DNA from 4 places in the Burkholderia sp. BCC1999 genome. Region 2 is predicted to be linked to each of the others. Evidence: predicted binding sites of a transcription regulator. Region 2 holds the regulator's gene; each other region holds the start of a gene.

What was found. Region 2 encodes FliA, which starts transcription of late flagellar genes. Its sites were predicted from a motif close to CTAAAGTTTNNNNNNNNNNNGCCGNTA; they were not measured.
Region 1: the regulator FliA is predicted to act here: its motif matches at 2,038-2,064, upstream of U5809_RS30890 (flagellin domain-containing protein).
Region 3: the regulator FliA is predicted to act here: its motif matches at 2,003-2,029, upstream of fliS (flagellar export chaperone FliS).
Region 4: the regulator FliA is predicted to act here: its motif matches at 1,866-1,892, upstream of motA (flagellar motor stator protein MotA).

What each region holds. Positions count from the first base shown of each region.
Region 1 is NZ_CAJPHP010000029.1:60,046-64,244, reverse strand. It holds gene U5809_RS30900 (TonB-dependent receptor) at 1-1,267, shown strand, start outside; gene rpsU (30S ribosomal protein S21) at 1,425-1,637, opposite strand; gene U5809_RS30890 (flagellin domain-containing protein) at 2,159-2,983, shown strand; gene fliD (flagellar filament capping protein FliD) at 3,171-4,199, shown strand, end outside.
Region 2 is NZ_CAJPHP010000036.1:5,211-9,409, forward strand. It holds gene flhF (flagellar biosynthesis protein FlhF) at 1-1,479, shown strand, start outside; gene U5809_RS33080 (MinD/ParA family protein) at 1,472-2,290, shown strand; gene U5809_RS33085 (RNA polymerase sigma factor FliA) at 2,313-3,047, shown strand; S-adenosyl-L-homocysteine riboswitch at 3,135-3,262, shown strand; gene ahcY (adenosylhomocysteinase) at 3,295-4,199, shown strand, end outside.
Region 3 is NZ_CAJPHP010000019.1:63,647-67,845, forward strand. It holds gene U5809_RS25325 (flagellar hook-length control protein FliK) at 1-1,064, opposite strand, end outside; gene U5809_RS25330 (flagellar protein FliT) at 1,165-1,497, opposite strand; gene fliS (flagellar export chaperone FliS) at 1,494-1,928, opposite strand; gene fliE (flagellar hook-basal body complex protein FliE) at 2,089-2,433, opposite strand; gene fliF (flagellar basal-body MS-ring/collar protein FliF) at 2,681-4,199, shown strand, end outside.
Region 4 is NZ_CAJPHP010000029.1:71,334-75,532, reverse strand. It holds gene motB (flagellar motor protein MotB) at 1-943, opposite strand, end outside; gene motA (flagellar motor stator protein MotA) at 957-1,817, opposite strand; gene flhC (flagellar transcriptional regulator FlhC) at 1,998-2,552, opposite strand; gene flhD (flagellar transcriptional regulator FlhD) at 2,646-2,966, opposite strand; gene U5809_RS30935 (glycosyltransferase family 4 protein) at 3,631-4,199, shown strand, end outside.

The sequences.
Region 1 (4,199 bases), on a different contig from region 2:
GAACCTCGGCGGCAAGGACCAGTACCTGAACACGAACCTGCAGCTGTACACGGCGGGGCTGCAATACCAGCTCGCGCCCGACTGGCAGCTCGACGTCGCGTACAGCTACAGCAAGGCGACGCGCCGCCGCAACGAAAGCACGCTGTACCTGCAGGACGCGGCCGGCAACTACACCGACAGCCGCTACGTCGGGATGGAGGATCACCGCTTCAGCCAGTGGCGCGCGATGGTCGAGGGCAAGGTGCGCACGGGCCCATTCAGCCATCAGATCGTGCTCGGCGCATCGTGGCAGAAGCAGGCGAACGACTATTCGGCGAACAGCGTGTTCGTGCCGCTCGGCGCGGGCAACTTCTATGCGCCGAATCCGTACCGCTACGAGAGCCCGCACGGCTTCATCCAGTACCGCACGAGCGAGATCGTGCAGAAATCGTTGTTCGCGAGCGACACCGTGCAGCTCACCGAGCGCTGGTCGGTGCTCGCCGGCGTGCGCTACATGAACTACGAGCAGCGGTCGTTCCAGGCGAGCGGCGCCGAGGATCCCGGCTACCGCCAGAACGGCGTCGTGACGCCGACCTTCGCGGTGATGTTCAAGCTCGCGCCGACGACCACCGCGTATGCCAGCTACGCCGAATCGCTCGAGCCCGGCAGCCGCGTGAACGACGTCTACGCGAACGCGGGCCAGATGCTCAAGCCGTTGCGCAGCAAGCAATACGAGCTCGGGATCAAGAGCGAGCATGCGCGCTGGAGCGCGACGGCCGCAGTGTTCCGCATCGAACGCAGCGCCGAGTATGCGAATGCCGCGAACGTCTACGTGCAGGACGGCGAATCGATCATCCAGGGGATCGAGTTCGGCGCGCGCGCGAAGTTCGGCACGCGCTGGAACGCGGGCGTCGACGCGATGCTGCTCGACGCGTGGTATGCGAACGGGGTCGGCAACAACGGCAATCGCGTTGCAGGCGCGCCACGCTTCGTGCTCGCCGGCGACGTCGGCTATGCGGTGCCGGGCGTGCCGGGGCTGACGCTCGGCGTCGACGCGAAATTCACCGGCGCGACACCGCTGCGCGCGGCCGGCGGCCTCGACGCGCCGGGCTTTCTCGTCGTCAATGCGGGCGCGCGCTACCTGACGCGGGTCGGCCGCCACGACGTGACGCTGCGCGCGTCGATCGACAACGTGCTGGGCCGCCGCTACTGGGAATACCAGTACGCGGATTACGTGAAGCCGGGCGACCCGCGCACGGTGAGCCTGAACGCGAAGATCGACTTCTGAACGCCGCGCCGGCGACCGCATACCGCCGGCGATCAGCCCTTGGCCGGAGCGGCCGCCCACGGTGGCCTCGGGATTTTCCCGGACCCCAAAAGCAAAACGGCGGAGCGGCCTCTTTCGAGGCACACTCCGCCGTTTCGCGGCAAACCGTCAGACGCTCTTAGTGGAGCTTCTTCGGCAGCATCTGGCTGCGCAGACGCTTGTGCAGGCGCTTGACGGCTGCTGCCTTCTTGCGCTTGCGGACTGCGGTCGGCTTTTCGTAAGACTGGCGCTCACGCAGTTCAGCGATCAGGCCATTTTTTTCGATAGCGCGACGAAAGCGGCGAATCGCCACTTCGAACGGCTCGTTTTCTTTCAGAAGAATCGTCGTCATGTCGTTCCTAAATTGCTTAAACGGTCAAAAACGTAGCGGCCAAGCGCCACGCACCGGCCATCCGGGCGTCCCCACAACAGGCGAAACGAGCGGAAATACGGCCTCGGAGGCCGGAAAAGAGAGGCGGAAAGCACCGCGAGTACGCTTCACAAGCTGCGTGCAGCGCCGCGTTTGACTGCCAGCAGACATGCCGAAAACGGCAGGGCCTCGACAGAAATCTCAATTCAGCCCGCCATCATAGCAGGGAATCACAGACAAAACCATCCTTTTGTCGACCGTGGGCAAACGTTCCAGCCAATCGGGCGATTCCCGCACCCCGACCGCCGCGCTGCCCGCCATGCCAGGCGCGCCTTCCCGGCGAAACCGGCCATTCCGTCCCGAATTTCCTCAAACATCCCTCTAAAGTTTTCGCCGGGTGCCGCCGTCAACCAGGAAAGGCGGGCAGCGCCAGACGCGAAAAAGCGCAACGCCGAAATCAGAACCTGTCTGTATCTCAGGCATTTTCCAAAACGAGGAAGCAAATGCTGAACATCAACACCAACATCCTTTCGCTGACGACGCAGACGAATCTGTCGGGCTCGCAAAACGCGCTGTCGCAAGCGATCAACCGCCTGTCGTCCGGCAAGCGCGTCAACACGGCAGCCGACGACGCGGCAGGTCTCGCGATCTCGACGTCGCAAACGGCAGCGATCAACGCGCTGACCCAAGGCGTGTCGAACGCGAACAACGGCATCTCGATGATCCAGACCGCAGCCGGCGCGCTGCAGTCGACCGTCGACAACCTGCAGCGTATCCGTACGCTGGCAGTCGAAGCAGGCGACGGCTCGCTGGATTCGAACGCACGTGCGAACCTGCAAGCTGAAGTCACGACGCGTCTCGGCGAAATCGACCGCGTGGCAACGCAAACGTCGTTCAACGGCCAGACCATCCTGAGCAACGCCGGCAACGTCACGTTCCAGGTCGGCGCATCCGCCAACCAGACCGTTGCCGTCAACTTCGGCGCGACGGTGTGGACGAGCACGGGCGCAGGCCTGAGCCTGAGCGGTCTGTCGGTCAGCGACCAGACGAGCGCACAGTCGGCCATGACGGCAATCGACGCGGCACTGAAGAACGTGAACACGTTCCAGGCAACGCTGGGTGCAGCACAAAACACGTTCCAGGCTGCGATCACCACGACGCAAACCCAGGCAACGAACATGAGCGCAGCGCGTTCGCAGATCACCGACGCGGACTTCGCGACGGAAACGGCGAACCTGAGCAAGGCGCAAGTGCTGCAGCAAGCCGGCATCTCGGTGCTCGCGCAAGCGAACTCGCTGCCGCAGCAAGTCCTGAAGCTCCTGCAGTAATCGGGAACACCCGCGCCGGGCGGTCCGCCCGCGCGCACGGCGTCGTCCGCGTTGCGACGCGCGACGGCGCCGATTCGATTCGTCGAACCCGACACTCCAGGGAGGCATGCCTCCCTGCTTGCATTGAAACCGAAGTACGGCGACCCGCCGGATCGCGCGCAATCGCGCAAACGACTGGAGCACCCGCATGACCACGACGAGCACAAGCACGACGGATATCGGCAGCATCCTGGCGCAAGCCGGACAATCGATCATCAGCGGCGCGACCAATTCGACGCTCGACGTCAATTCGCTCGTCACGTCGCTGGTGCAGGCCAAGACCATCGGCCAGCAGACCACCATCACGAACAAGCAGACGGCCGACAACACCGAACTGTCGGCGGTCGGCAAACTGAAATCGGCGCTGTCGGCGCTGCAGACCGCGATCACTGGCCTGTCGAACGGCACGACGCTGAGCGGTCTCGCGGCAACCGCGAGCGGCAACGGCATCACCGCGTCGGTCAAGAGCGGCGGCGGCGCAGTGGCCGGCTCGTATGCGGTCAACGTCACGCAGCTCGCCACCGCGAACAAGCTGTCGTCGGCCGGCGTCACGTCCACGGACACGATCTCCGCCGGTTCGCTGAGCATCACGCTCGGCACGGGCACGCCCTTCAACGTCAACGTCGCCGCCGGCGCATCGCTGTCCGACATCGCGAAATCGATCAACACGACCGCCGGCAACCCGGGCGTCACCGCCTCTGTGATCACCGGCTCGGACGGCCAGCACCTCGTGATCCAGTCGAACAACACCGGTGCGGCCAACGCGGTGTCGGTGACGGGCACTGGCGTCAATTCGAAGCTGACCTCGGGCTACTCGACCGTGACACCCGCCGCCGACGCGAAGCTGACGGTCGACGGCACGCCGGTGACGAGCGCGTCCAACAGCGTGTCGGGCGTGCTGACGGGTGTCACGCTGAACCTGACGACGCAGGCGCTGAACACGACCCAGACGGTCACGCTGTCCCCCGACACGACGGCCACGACGACCGCGATCAACGCGTTCGTCAGCGCATACAACACCTACGTGACGACCGCACAGTCGCTGTCGTCGTACGATCCGAACACGTCGACAGCCGGGCCGCTGCTCGGCGATTCGATGCTGAACACGATCTCGAACGGCCTTGCGAGCGCGATCAGCGGCGGCGTCACGACGGGCGGCTCGACCTATTCGCTGGCG
Region 2 (4,199 bases):
GGGCTGCCGGACGTATTCTCGTCCGTGTTCGGCGCGAGCGCCGATGCGGACGAGGCGAGCGCGCATGCGTCGGCGATCGACGCGGACACGCTGGCCGGCACACCGGCGGTTGCGGCCTCGCCGGCGAGCGCCGCATCCGCCGCCGATACGCCGGCCGCCGGTGCATCCGAACCCGCACCGTGGCTGGTCGAGCACGCGAAGCGCCTGACGCAGCAGCGCGACGCGCTGATCGCACGCGCGCAGTCGCCGGCCGCGCCGCCCGCGAGCGCGAGCGCGCCGCAGGCCGCCGCGCGCGCGACGCCGCCCGACTGGGCGCGCGACATCGTGCGCGACGCCGAGCGCCGGATGCCGGCCGCCGCCACCCGCGCGCCCGACACGAGCGCCGCGCACGCGGCGAAGACGGCCGAGCGCACGCGCCTGCCCGCCGACGCGGCCGCCGCGGTGGCCGATGCGGTGAAGTCGCGCATCGAGCGGATCGTCAACGACACGGTGATGCAGGAACTCGGCGAACTGCGCGGCATGCTGGAAGAGCAGTTCGACAGCCTGAAGTGGCACGACCGCCAGCGTCGCAGCGCCGTGCACGGCGCGCTGACGAAGCACCTGTTCGCGGCCGGTTTCTCCGCGCAGCTCGTACGGATGCTGGTCGACAACCTGCCGTCCGGCGACGGCGCGCAGACCTTCGAACAGGCTGCCGAATGGGCGCAGTCGGTGCTCGCGTCGAACCTGCCGGTGCTCGACAGCGAGGATGCGCTGATGGAGCGCGGCGGCGTGTTCGCGCTGATGGGGCCGACGGGCGTCGGCAAGACGACCACCACCGCGAAGCTGGCCGCGCGCTGCGTGATGCGCTTCGGCGCGAGCAAGGTCGCGCTGCTGACCACCGACAGCTACCGGATCGGCGGCCACGAGCAGCTGCGCATCTTCGGCAAGATCCTCGGCGTGCCGGTGCACGCGGTGAAGGATGCGGGCGATCTCGCGCTCGCACTGTCCGAGCTGCGCAACAAGCACATCGTGCTGATCGACACGATCGGCATGAGCCAGCGCGACCGCGCGGTGTCCGACCAGATCGCGATGCTGCATGGCGCGAACGCGCCGGTGCAGCGCCTGCTGCTGCTCAACGCGACGAGCCACGGCGACACGCTCAACGAAGTCGTGCAGGCGTACCGCAGCGCGGGCGAACATCCGCAGGCGGCATCCCCAGACCTGGCCGGCTGCATCCTCACGAAGCTCGACGAAGCGACCCACCTCGGCGGCGTGCTCGACACGGTGATCCGCTACAAGCTGCCGGTCCACTACGTGTCGACCGGCCAGAAGGTGCCGGAGAACCTGTACGTCGCCTCGACCAAATTCCTGCTGAAGAGCGCGTTCTGCGTGCCGCGCGACGGTTCCCCCTTCGTGCCGCAAGACGAGGACATGCCGACGCTGCTTTCCGCACTGACCGCACGTTCCACTGCCGAGCTGCACGAGGTGCGATTTGGATAAACGGATCATCGACCAGGCCGAAGGGCTGCGGCGCCTGCTGGCCGGGCGCGCGTCGCGCATCGTCGCGGTGACGGGCGGGCCGACGGGTGTCGGCTGCACGTCCACCATCGTGAACCTGGCTACGGCGCTCGCGTCGCTCGGCAAGGACGTGCTCGTCGTCGACGAACGCGCCGACGTGCATTCGGCCAGCGCGACCCTGGCGGGCGCATGGCTGCGCGACGGCGAACGCACGCGGGTGGCCGCCGGCTTCGGCCTGTGCGCGGCGGCGCGGCTCGCGCGCGCCGGCTACAGCGACGCGCAACTGAGCGATTTCATCGACGGGCCGGCCGACATCGTGCTGGTCGACACGCAACTCGGCGCCGACGGTTCGTTCTCGGCGCTCGCACGCGAAGCGCACGACGTGCTGGTCGTCACGCGCGTTGCCGCGCAGGCGATCACCGAGGCGTACGCGTGCATGAAGCGGCTGCATTTCGCGCACGCGTTCGCGCAGTTCCGCGTGCTGACCAATCACGTCGGCAGCCACGCGGACGCGAAGACGGCCTTCGACAACCTCGCGGGCGTCGCGAGCCGCTACCTGACCGTGTCGATCGCCGACGCGGGCTGCGTGAGCGCCGATCCGCTCGTCGAGCATGCACGCGAACTGATGCATGCGGTGGTCGACGCGTTCCCGTCGTCGGCGGCCGCGCGCGATTACCGGCAGATTGCCGCCGACCTGCTGTACTGGCCGATGCGCCCGCGTTCGGGCGCGGGGCGCGCGGTCCACGCGGGCGGCAAGCCGTCGTATGAGGCGGGCGCGGCACACGCCGCGTGAGCGCCACCGGAAGGAGAGAGCCATGATGTACAACGCTCAAGGAAAGATGTCCCAGGCCGACGTGCTCGCGCAATATGCGCCGCTCGTGCGCCGCCTCGGGCTGCAGCTCGTCGCGAAGATGCCGGCGAGCGTCGACCTCGACGACCTGATCCAGGCCGGCATGATCGGCCTGATGGACGCGGCCGGCCGCTACAAGGAAGACCAGGGCGCGCAGTTCGAGACCTACGCGACGCAGCGCATCCGCGGCGCGATGCTCGACGAGCTGCGCAGCAACGACTGGCTGCCGCGCAGCCTGCGCAAGACGTCGCGCGAGGTCGAGCACGCGGTGCACCAGGTCGAACAGCATCTCGGCCGCTCGGCGAGCGAGACCGAGATCGCGGAGCACCTGAAGATGCCGCTCGACGAATACCAGGGGATGCTGCAGGACCTGCACGGCAGCCAGCTCATCTACTACGAGGATTTCGACCGCGCGGCCGACGACGAGCCGTTTCTCGACCGCTATCGCGTCGATCACGCCGATCCGCTGTCGTCGCTGCTCGACGAGCATCTGCGCGAGGCGCTCGTCGAGGCGATCGAGCGGCTGCCGGAGCGGGAGAAGCTGCTGATGTCGCTGTACTACGAACGGGGTCTGAATCTGCGCGAGATCGGCGCGGTGCTCGAGGTGAGCGAGTCGCGCGTGTGCCAGCTGCACAGCCAGGCCGTCGCGCGCCTGCGCGCGCGGCTGCGCGAGCAGGCCTGGGTCGGCGCGGAGTCCTGACCCTTTCAGGGCGGCCCTGCGCGCCGACGCCGCGCGCTGGTGCCGTGCTCGCGCATTTCGCGCGCCGATTTGCTACAATCCCCTCCGTTTTCCGAGGAGCGTTGCGACGGACCCTCTGCGTCCGCCAGGCTCGGAAGGCTTCACCAAGCAGCCGTGCGGCGCGCGTTCAGCGTGTTGTCGCGCCGGCCCCGCTTCCTGAACGGCGCTCACGTCACCAATCTAGAAACTTTTTAGAAAGGAGGGCGTGATGAACGCCATTATCGATTCCAAGGCTTCCCACGATTACGTCGTCGCCGACATGGCGCTGGCCGGCTGGGGCCGCAAGGAACTCAACATCGCCGAGACCGAAATGCCGGGCCTCGTGCAGATCCGTGACGAATACAAGGCGCAGCAGCCGCTGAAGGGCGCGCGCATCGCCGGTTCGCTGCACATGACGATCCAGACGGGCGTGCTGATCGAGACGCTGAAGGCGCTCGGCGCGGACGTCCGCTGGGCCTCGTGCAACATCTTCTCGACGCAGGATCACGCCGCGGCCGCGATCGTCGAAGCCGGCACGCCGGTGTTCGCGTTCAAGGGCGAGTCGCTCGACGAATACTGGGAGTTCTCGCACCGCATCTTCGAATGGCCGAACGGCGAATTCGCGAACATGATCCTGGACGACGGCGGCGACGCAACGCTGCTGCTGATCCTCGGCTCGAAGGCCGAGAAGGACCGTTCGGTGATCGCGAAGCCGACCAACGAGGAAGAAGTCGCGCTGTACAAGTCGATCGCGAAGCACCTCGACGCGGACCCGACCTGGTACTCGACGCGCCTCGCGCACATCAAGGGCGTGACCGAAGAAACCACGACCGGCGTGCACCGCCTGTACCAGATGGAAAAGGACGGCCGCCTGCCGTTCCCGGCGTTCAACGTGAACGATTCGGTCACGAAGTCGAAGTTCGACAACCTGTACGGCTGCCGTGAATCGCTGGTCGACGGCATCAAGCGCGCGACCGACGTGATGATCGCGGGCAAGGTCGCGGTCGTTGCCGGCTACGGCGACGTGGGCAAGGGCTGCGCGCAGTCGCTGCGCGGCCTCGGCGCGACCGTGTGGGTCACCGAAATCGATCCGATCTGCGCGCTGCAGGCGGCGATGGAAGGCTACCGCGTCGT
Region 3 (4,199 bases), on a different contig from region 2:
AGGCGCGTGCGCCAGGCGATGCCGTCGCCCGCGTCGTCGCCACCGTCGCGCTGCCCACGGTTGCCCGGCTCGTCGGGCTCGATCGTCCAGTCGAGCCGCGCGCCCGGCCAGGCCTCGCCGGTCCAGCGAAACTGGTCGGTCGCGAGCGCATCGAGCTGCTGCCTGACGATCGGTATGGCGGCCGGATGGACGGTCGCGAGCGTCTGCGCCTGCGGATCGGACGACGCGGCAGCCAGGTCGGCCCGCGCAGGCGTCCAGCGCGTGTCGGCATGCGCGCCCAGCGGATCGGCAGTATCGCCCGGCAACGATGCGCCCTGCCGGGCAGCCGCCGGCATCGCCTGCGCGGGATCGCGGGCCGGCGCGCCGCCCTGGGCCGGTGTGCCCGGCTGCGCGGCCGCCCGCGCGGTCGCGGGTAGCGGCGGACGCTGCGCCAGCAGTTCGTCGAGCAGGTCGGTCGCGCCGGGCGGCAGGGCATCGCGGTCGGCCGGCGCGAGCGCGGCCGTCAGGCGCGCCTGCGGCTCGCGCATCAGCGCCGCGAGCGGACGCTGGCCGGCCAGCCACTGCGCCAGATGGGATTCGTAGAAGAGGCCGCTCTCGCTCACGGCCTGCGCGAGCGCCGCACGCAGCGCCGCGACCGGCAACGGTGCGGCCGCTTCACGTGTGGCCGCGGACGATGCCGCTGCGGAGGCAGGCGGAGACGACGTGGCCGGGGCAGAGGCCGCTGACGCCGGCGTAGCGGGAACGGGCGCCGGCACGGCCGGATCGGTCAGCAGCACGGTGGGATCGGCCAGCAGCGGCGTGCGCCCGGCAATCGCGGGCGTCGCATCGCCGCCCGCGCGAGAAATCGCGTCGAGCACGCGTCCGACGTCGGACAGCGCCGTCTGCGTGGAGGCCGGCGGCGCGGCCGGCGGGCTGCCGGCCTGGGGCGAGGACGACGCGCCGGCGCCCGGCGTGCCGACCTGCGCGGTCGCGCCGCCGCCGGCGGGCGCCGATACGGTGTCGGTCAGCAGGCTGTCGAGGCGGCTCGCCAGCAGCGCGGCCGCAACGGTGTCGATACCGGTCATGATCGGAGCCTGCTCACCTCAGCCACATCGTTGCGAATCCGGGCACGGCACGCCGGTGCCGCCCACGGGTACAGCGCGTCCGTCTCCCCGGAAACGGGCCCTACCCGCGCGCGCGGTAGAGATCGGTCAATACCTTGGTCGAGCGCCGCGCCTCGAACAGCGCGGACAGCCGCGCGACGTCCGGGCTCGCGAGATCGCGGATCGCCGCGTCGTCGGCCAGGATGCGGCGGATCAGGTCGAGCTTGCGGCCGAGATCCGATTCGTCGAGCGCGACGCCCGGATCGGCTTCCTTCAGCCCGTCGACAAGCTGCATGAATTCGGCCTGCAACCCCGGCAACGCGCTCCAGTCGGCGCCGCGGGCGGCGCACAGCATGCGCCCCGACACGGCGGCGAGCGCCTCGTAACGTGCGAAGTATTCGGCCTTGTGATTCATCGTGATGCTTCCGCTGCCTGTTGCGCGGCCATCCGCGCGACTTCCGGGGCGATGCCCGTCCATGCTTCCTCGAGCGTCGCGAGCAGCCCGTCGACCTCGACCAGCATCGCGTCGCTCGCCTGCGCGTTCGCGTCGAGCAGGCGCCGGCCGATATACGCGTACAGCGCGTACAGCCGCTCTGCGATCTCGCCGCCCGCGTCGCGATTCAGCGAGGCCTGCAGGCCGCTCTCGACGATCCCGATCGCCTTGCCGATCGCTTCTCCGCGCGCGGGCACGTTACCTTGCTGCAAATGCATGCGCGCCAGCGCGATCGCTTGCCGCGCGCCCTGGTACAGCATCGCGATCAGCCGGTGCGGGGAGGCGCCCATCACCCCCGTCTCGACGCCGACACGCGCGTATGCACTGGCTCCAGCGTGTCCTGGGGAAAACATGCGCTTCTCCTTGTTCTGCCTTGGCTATACGGTCGCCGCCACCGTGCGTCGCACGGCGCGGCCTTCTCCGGAGTTATCGGAAGGGATTTGAAAAGCTTTAGGCGCACGCGGCCGCCGCCGGGCACGGAAAGCCGGCTCGCCGGCCCGCCCGGCCCGCCTGTCACACCGACATCTGCATGATGTCGTTGTAGGCGCTCACGAGCTTGTTGCGGACCTGGAGTCCGAACTGGAAGCCGATGTTGGCTTTCTGCATGTCGACCATCACGTCGTTCAGCGATACGTTCGGCGCGCCGACCTCGAACGCCTTCGCCTCGCCGAGCGCGTGCTGCTGGTCGCCGCTGATCTTGTCGAGCGACGCCTTCATCGCGCTCGCGAACGTGCTGGCCGTCGCCGCGCCCGAGCCGGCAAGCGCCGCCGTCGGGCTCGCGACGCCGCCGGACGCCTGCGCGGCCATCGACTGCATCTGTTGCAACACCGAACCGATTCCGCTGACGTTCGCAGTCATGCTGTCCCCAGACTTAGAGAAGACCCGGACGCACCGGGCGGATCCGCCGGCGCCGCACCACGCGCACCATGCCGGATCGCGAAAAAGGATAGCAGCGCGCCGCGCGTCAAAGCCGAGAAAGTACGGGGGAAACCCCGCTCTTTTCGGTCGATCGGAGTGCGGCGCGGATCACGATAATCGCATCGTGTCATTGTCCGCCCGCTCGTCCGAGCGAGCTCAGTGGTCCCGCTCCGGAGAAACTCGACGCATGGATTCGCAGGCCAACTCGCTGATCAACCCCGACGCCCGCGCGGGCCTCGCCAGCCCGGCGCCAGGCGCCGCCGCGGCCGCCGCGTTGCCGGGCGCGGGCGTCGCCGGCGCTGACTTCGGGCTGGGCGGCTTCGCGGAACGCATTCCCGGCATCTCGCGGATGAAGGGCAACCCGAAGCTGCCGTTCCTGATCGTCGTCGCGCTCGCGATCGCCGCGATCACCGCGCTCGTGCTGTGGAGCCGCGCGCCCGACTACCGCGTGCTGTACAGCAACCTGTCGGACCGCGACGGCGGCGCGATCATTACCGCGCTCCAGCAGGCAAACGTTCCCTACAAGTTCGCCGATGCCGGCGGCGCGATCCTCGTGCCGTCGAACCAGGTGCACGAAACGCGCCTGAAGCTCGCCGCGATGGGGCTGCCGAAGGGTGGCTCGGTCGGCTTCGAGCTGATGGACAACCAGAAATTCGGCATCAGCCAGTTCGCCGAGCAGATCAATTACCAGCGCGCACTCGAAGGCGAGCTGCAGCGCACCATCGAATCGATCAATGCCGTGCGCGGCGCGCGCGTGCATCTCGCGATCCCGAAGCCGTCGGTGTTCGTGCGCGACAAGGAAGCGCCGAGCGCGTCGGTGTTCGTCGACCTCTACCCGGGCCGCGTGCTCGACGAGGGCCAGGTCCAGGCGATCACGCGGATGGTGTCGTCCGGCGTGCCCGACATGCCCGCGAAGAACGTGACGATCGTCGACCAGGACGGCAACCTGCTGACCCAGACCGCATCCGCCTCCGGCCTCGACGCAAGCCAGCTCAAGTACGTGCAGCAGGTCGAGCACAACACGCAGAAGCGCATCGACGCGATCCTCGCGCCGATCTTCGGCGCCGGCAACGCGCGTTCGCAGGTCAGCGCGGACCTCGATTTCTCGAAGATCGAGCAGACGTCGGAAAGCTACGGCCCGAACGGTAATCCGCAGCAATCCGCGATCCGCAGCCAGCAAACCAGCAGCGCGACCGAACTCGCGCAGGGCGGCGCGTCGGGCGTGCCGGGCGCGCTGTCGAACACGCCGCCGCAGCCGGCTTCCGCGCCGATCGTCGCCGGCAACGGCCAGAACGGGCCGCAGACGACGCCCGTCAGCGACCGCAAGGACCAGACGACCAACTACGAAGTCGACAAGACGATCCGTCACCTCGAACAACCGATGGGCAACGTGAAGCGGCTGTCGGTCGCGGTCGTCGTCAACTACCAGCCGGTCGCCGATGCGAAGGGCCACGTGACGATGCAGCCGCTGCCGCCCGCGAAGCTCGCGCAGGTCGAGCAGCTCGTGAAGGACGCGATGGGCTACGACGAGAAGCGCGGCGACTCGGTGAACGTCGTGAACAGCGCGTTCTCGACCGTCGCCGACCCGTACGCCGACCTGCCGTGGTGGCGCCAGCCCGACATGATCGCGATGGCGAAGGAAGCCGCGAAGTGGCTCGGCATCGCGGCGGCCGCGGCGGCGCTCTACTTCATGTTCGTGCGCCCGG
Region 4 (4,199 bases), on a different contig from region 2:
CGAGCTGCTTCGAGCCGGCCGCATCGGCCGACAGCGTCGTGGTCGTCGCGTCGTCGCGCATCAGCGCCTCTTCGGATTTGCGGTTCAGCACGATCACGCTGATCCGGCGGTTTTCCGGATCGAGCGGGTCGGCCTTGTTCAGGTTCTGCGTCGACGCGAGGCCGAGCACGCGCAGCACTTTCGCCTCGTCCATGCCGCCGGAGATCAGCTCGCGGCGCGATGCGTTCGCACGGTCGGCCGACAGCTCCCAGTTGCTGTAGCCGCCCTCGCCGCCCGCGTACGGCACGGCATCGGTGTGGCCCTGGACGATGATCCGGTTCGGCACGTCGTTCAGCGTCTTGCCGATCTCGCGCAGGATGTCGCGCATGTACGGCTCGACGTTGTCGCTCGACATCGCGAACATCGGCCGCTTCTGCGTATCGACGATCTCGATGCGCAGCCCCATCAGCGTCGAGTCGATGCGGATCTGCTGCTTGAACTGGCGCAGCGTCGGGTTGGCCTCGATCGCGGCCATCAGCTTGATCTGCAGGTCATGCAGGCGCGCCTGCTCGAGCCGGTCCTGCGCGCCCTGCGCCTGCGAGCGCGTGTTGTCGTCACCGGCCTTCGCGACGCGATCGGCGAGTTGCGTCGTGCCGTCGGTGCGGCGCAGCGTGCCGGCGTCGACGCTCGACAGGTCGCGGCCGCCGGCGTTGAGGATGCTGGAATCCTGCGAATTGCGATCGCCGCTGCCGAGCAGCGCGGCCTTCAGCGGCGTGTTGAAGTACTCGGCGATCCCCTTCAGCTGCACCGGCGTGACCGAGCTCAGCAGCCACATCAGCAGGAAGAACGCCATCATCGCGGTCATGAAATCCGCGTACGCGAGCTTCCATGCGCCGCCATGGTGGCCCTTCTTCGCCGGGGCCACCCGCTTGACGACGATCGCGCGATCCTTGCTCTTGCTCATCGTGCGCTCCGCGTCACTTCGCCTTCACGCGGCGCACGTGCTCTTCGAGCTCCGAGAACGACGGACGCTCGGTCGAGAACAGCACCTTGCGGCCGAACTCGACGGCAATCGCCGGCGCATAGCCGTTCAGCGTCGCGAGGATCGTCACCTTGATGCACTGGAACATCTTGGTCGACTCGGCCACGCGCTGCTCCGCGAGGCTCGCGAGCGGCCCGATCAGCCCGTACGACAGCAGGATCCCGAGGAACGTGCCGACCAGCGCCTGCGCGATCATCGCGCCGAGCACCGCGGGCGGCTTGTCGGCCGACGCCATCGTGTGCACCACGCCCATCACGGCCGCGACGATGCCGAACGCCGGCATCGCGTCGCCGACGCGCATCAGCGCATGCGCGGGGCCTTCGCCTTCCGCGTGGTGCGTCTCGATCTCCTCGTCCATCAGGCTCTCGATCTCGAACGCGTTCATGTTGCCGCCCACCATCAGGCGCAGGTAGTCGGTCAGGAATTCGACGATGTGGTGATCGGCGAGGATCTTCGGGTATTGCGTGAAGATCGGGCTCTTTTCCGGATCGTCGATGTCGGCCTCGAGCGTCAGCGTGCCTTCCTTGCGTGCCTTCGCCAGCAGCACGTAAAGCAGCGCCATCAGCTCCATATAGACGTCCTTCGTGTACTTCGAGCCCTTGAAGAGCGTCGGCAGCACGCGCAGCGTGGCCTTGATGGTCTTGCCGCCGTTGCCGAGGATGAATGCGCCGACGCCGGCGCCCGCGATCATCAGGATCTCGACCGGCTGGATCAATGCGCCCAGATGCCCGCCTGCCAGCGCATAGCCGCCGAAGACGGACAACAGCGTCACGAGTGTTCCCACGATAATCAGCACTGCCTGTCCCTCACGAAAGACCGGCGGGGAGACCGCCGTTAAACAGGTTTACGGCAGTCGGCAGGAAAACTTTCGCGGCCGCCCGGCCACGGCCCGACGGTGTTTACCAGCAATGCAGGGACGATTCGCGCGGCCCGCGGCAACCGCCCGCGCCCGGCCCGGCCCCGCCCTGCCTGGCGCTCAGGCCGCGGCGGCAGCCAGTTCGGCGCGCGCGGCGGCGGCCTTGCGGGTCTTGCCCGCGCGCGACGGCGGCTGGCACAGGCCACACACGAAACCTTGATGCGGATCATGCGCATGCGCGACGAAGTGGCCGCCGCAGCGCGTGCACGGGGTCATCTGCAGCATCCCCGAATCGAAGAAGCGCACGAGCGTCCACGCCCGCGTGAGGCTCAGCGCGGCCTCGTCGCCGGACAGGTTCACGTGCTCCTGATAGAGCCGGTACGCCTTCACGATCGACTGGATCGGATCGCAGCGGCCGTGATCCTGCATGAACCGGTAGATGTTGTAGAACAGCGACGAGTGGATGTTCGGCTGCCACGTCATGAACCAGTCGGTCGAGAACGGCAGCATCCCCTTCGGCGGCGACACGCCCTTCAGTTCCTTGTACAGCTTGATCAGACGGTCCCGCGACAGGCTCGTCTCCGCCTCCAGCAGTTGCAGCCGGGCGCCCAGTTCGATCAGTTCGATGGCGAGGGTGATTTCCTTCACCTCGATCACGACGCTTTTGCTTGCCATGGTGATAACCGTCCGCTTGACGTTGTTCGGATGGATGGCCAATACGCTGCCCTCCGGCGCGGCACGCCGGGACACAACGCAAGGCGGGATGGATCAGCGGACGCTTTCGACCTGCTGCCCGGCCATCAGGATGGCCGAGTGGGCGTGCGCGACGACATCGCTACGGCCCTTGTCGGCGAGCGACGACAGCAACGCGTGATCGTCGAAGCGGAAGCGGCACAGCATCTGGTTCGACGCGGCAAGCTTCACGGTCTGTGCGAGCGTGAGGTTGGCGAGCACGTCGGCGAGTTCCTGGGAAATTCCCATGCGGAACATGCCCATCGCCTTGTCTTCCCGCAGCAGGCGTTGCGCGAGGAGGAGGTACGACAGGTTGACCTCTTTGATCTCACTGAGCATTTCGCTGGTAGCGCTCATGATTCCCCCGTTAAAGAGCTTTGCTTTGGCCATTCGTGTTATGAAAACGTTTGCTCGCTCGGAGCGCTCTGGGCGCTCGGTCGGCTCGTTTATAGTCTTACAGGGCGAATTTTGGCCAAACGGCATTTATGCCGGTATCAGCGAAGTGGCGTATGCCATGCAGGATTTGTCTGTAAACCGTGTAGGAATTTTTCCGACAAAGCGAATTTAAAGAGGCAATCGGGAAGGCGGGTGACAGCGCGAATTAGGCTGTGCGGGTACCGATGGCCGCCGCTCGGTAGCGGAAGGCTTGCCGGCAGGGCTGCCGACAATCGGATCGGTAAAAATTATAGTGGTTTTTCACGATAGCGCAACAATAGTTGCGGTCATCTCGATTCATGATTCCCCGCCCTTTTTCTCGGGGTTTTCGCGTATTTCATCGTGTAACAAGCCTTAAGTGTTTGAAAAAACACTCGAACCCCGCAGGGCGATATCGATAATGGACTCCAATGGGCGGCGGCGCGAGCCGTGCCGGCCCGCCCCGCAGCTTGCCGTCCGGCGCCCCGCGCACCCCGTCCAGGGCCCGGCCACGTAACGCCAAACGCGTGCGTCGGCGAGTTCCGCAACGTTGGATGGGATCCACACCGGCGCCACGGCGCCCACGGATCGAAACCGGAGAACCCCCATGCGAATTGCCCAGATCGCGCCGCTTTACGAAGCCGTTCCGCCGAAACTCTACGGCGGCACCGAGCGTGTCGTGTCCTACCTCACCGAGGCGCTCGTCGAACTCGGCCACGACGTGACGCTGTTCGCCAGCGGCGACTCCGTCACGTCGGCCCGTCTCGAGGCGGCGTGGCCGCGCGCACTGCGGCTCGACCCGTCGATTCGCGATTCGATGGCGCCCCACATGCGGCTCCTCGAGCAGGTCGCCCGGGTCGCGCACGAATTCGACGTGCTGCACTTCCACCTCGACTACCTGCCGTTCCCGCTGATGTCGCGCCTCGACACGCCGTACGTGACGACGCTGCACGGCCGCCTCGACCTGCCGGAACTGCAGCCGGTGTTCGACGCGTTCCCGGACGCGCCGGTCGTGTCGATCTCGAACAACCAGCGCAAGCCGCTGCCGCAGGCCGCGTGGGCCGGCACCGTGTATCACGGGCTGCCCGACACACTGCTCACGCCGCAGCCCGGCGTGAAGCCCGAATACCTCGCGTTCCTCGGCCGGATCTGTCCCGAAAAGCGTGTCGACACCGC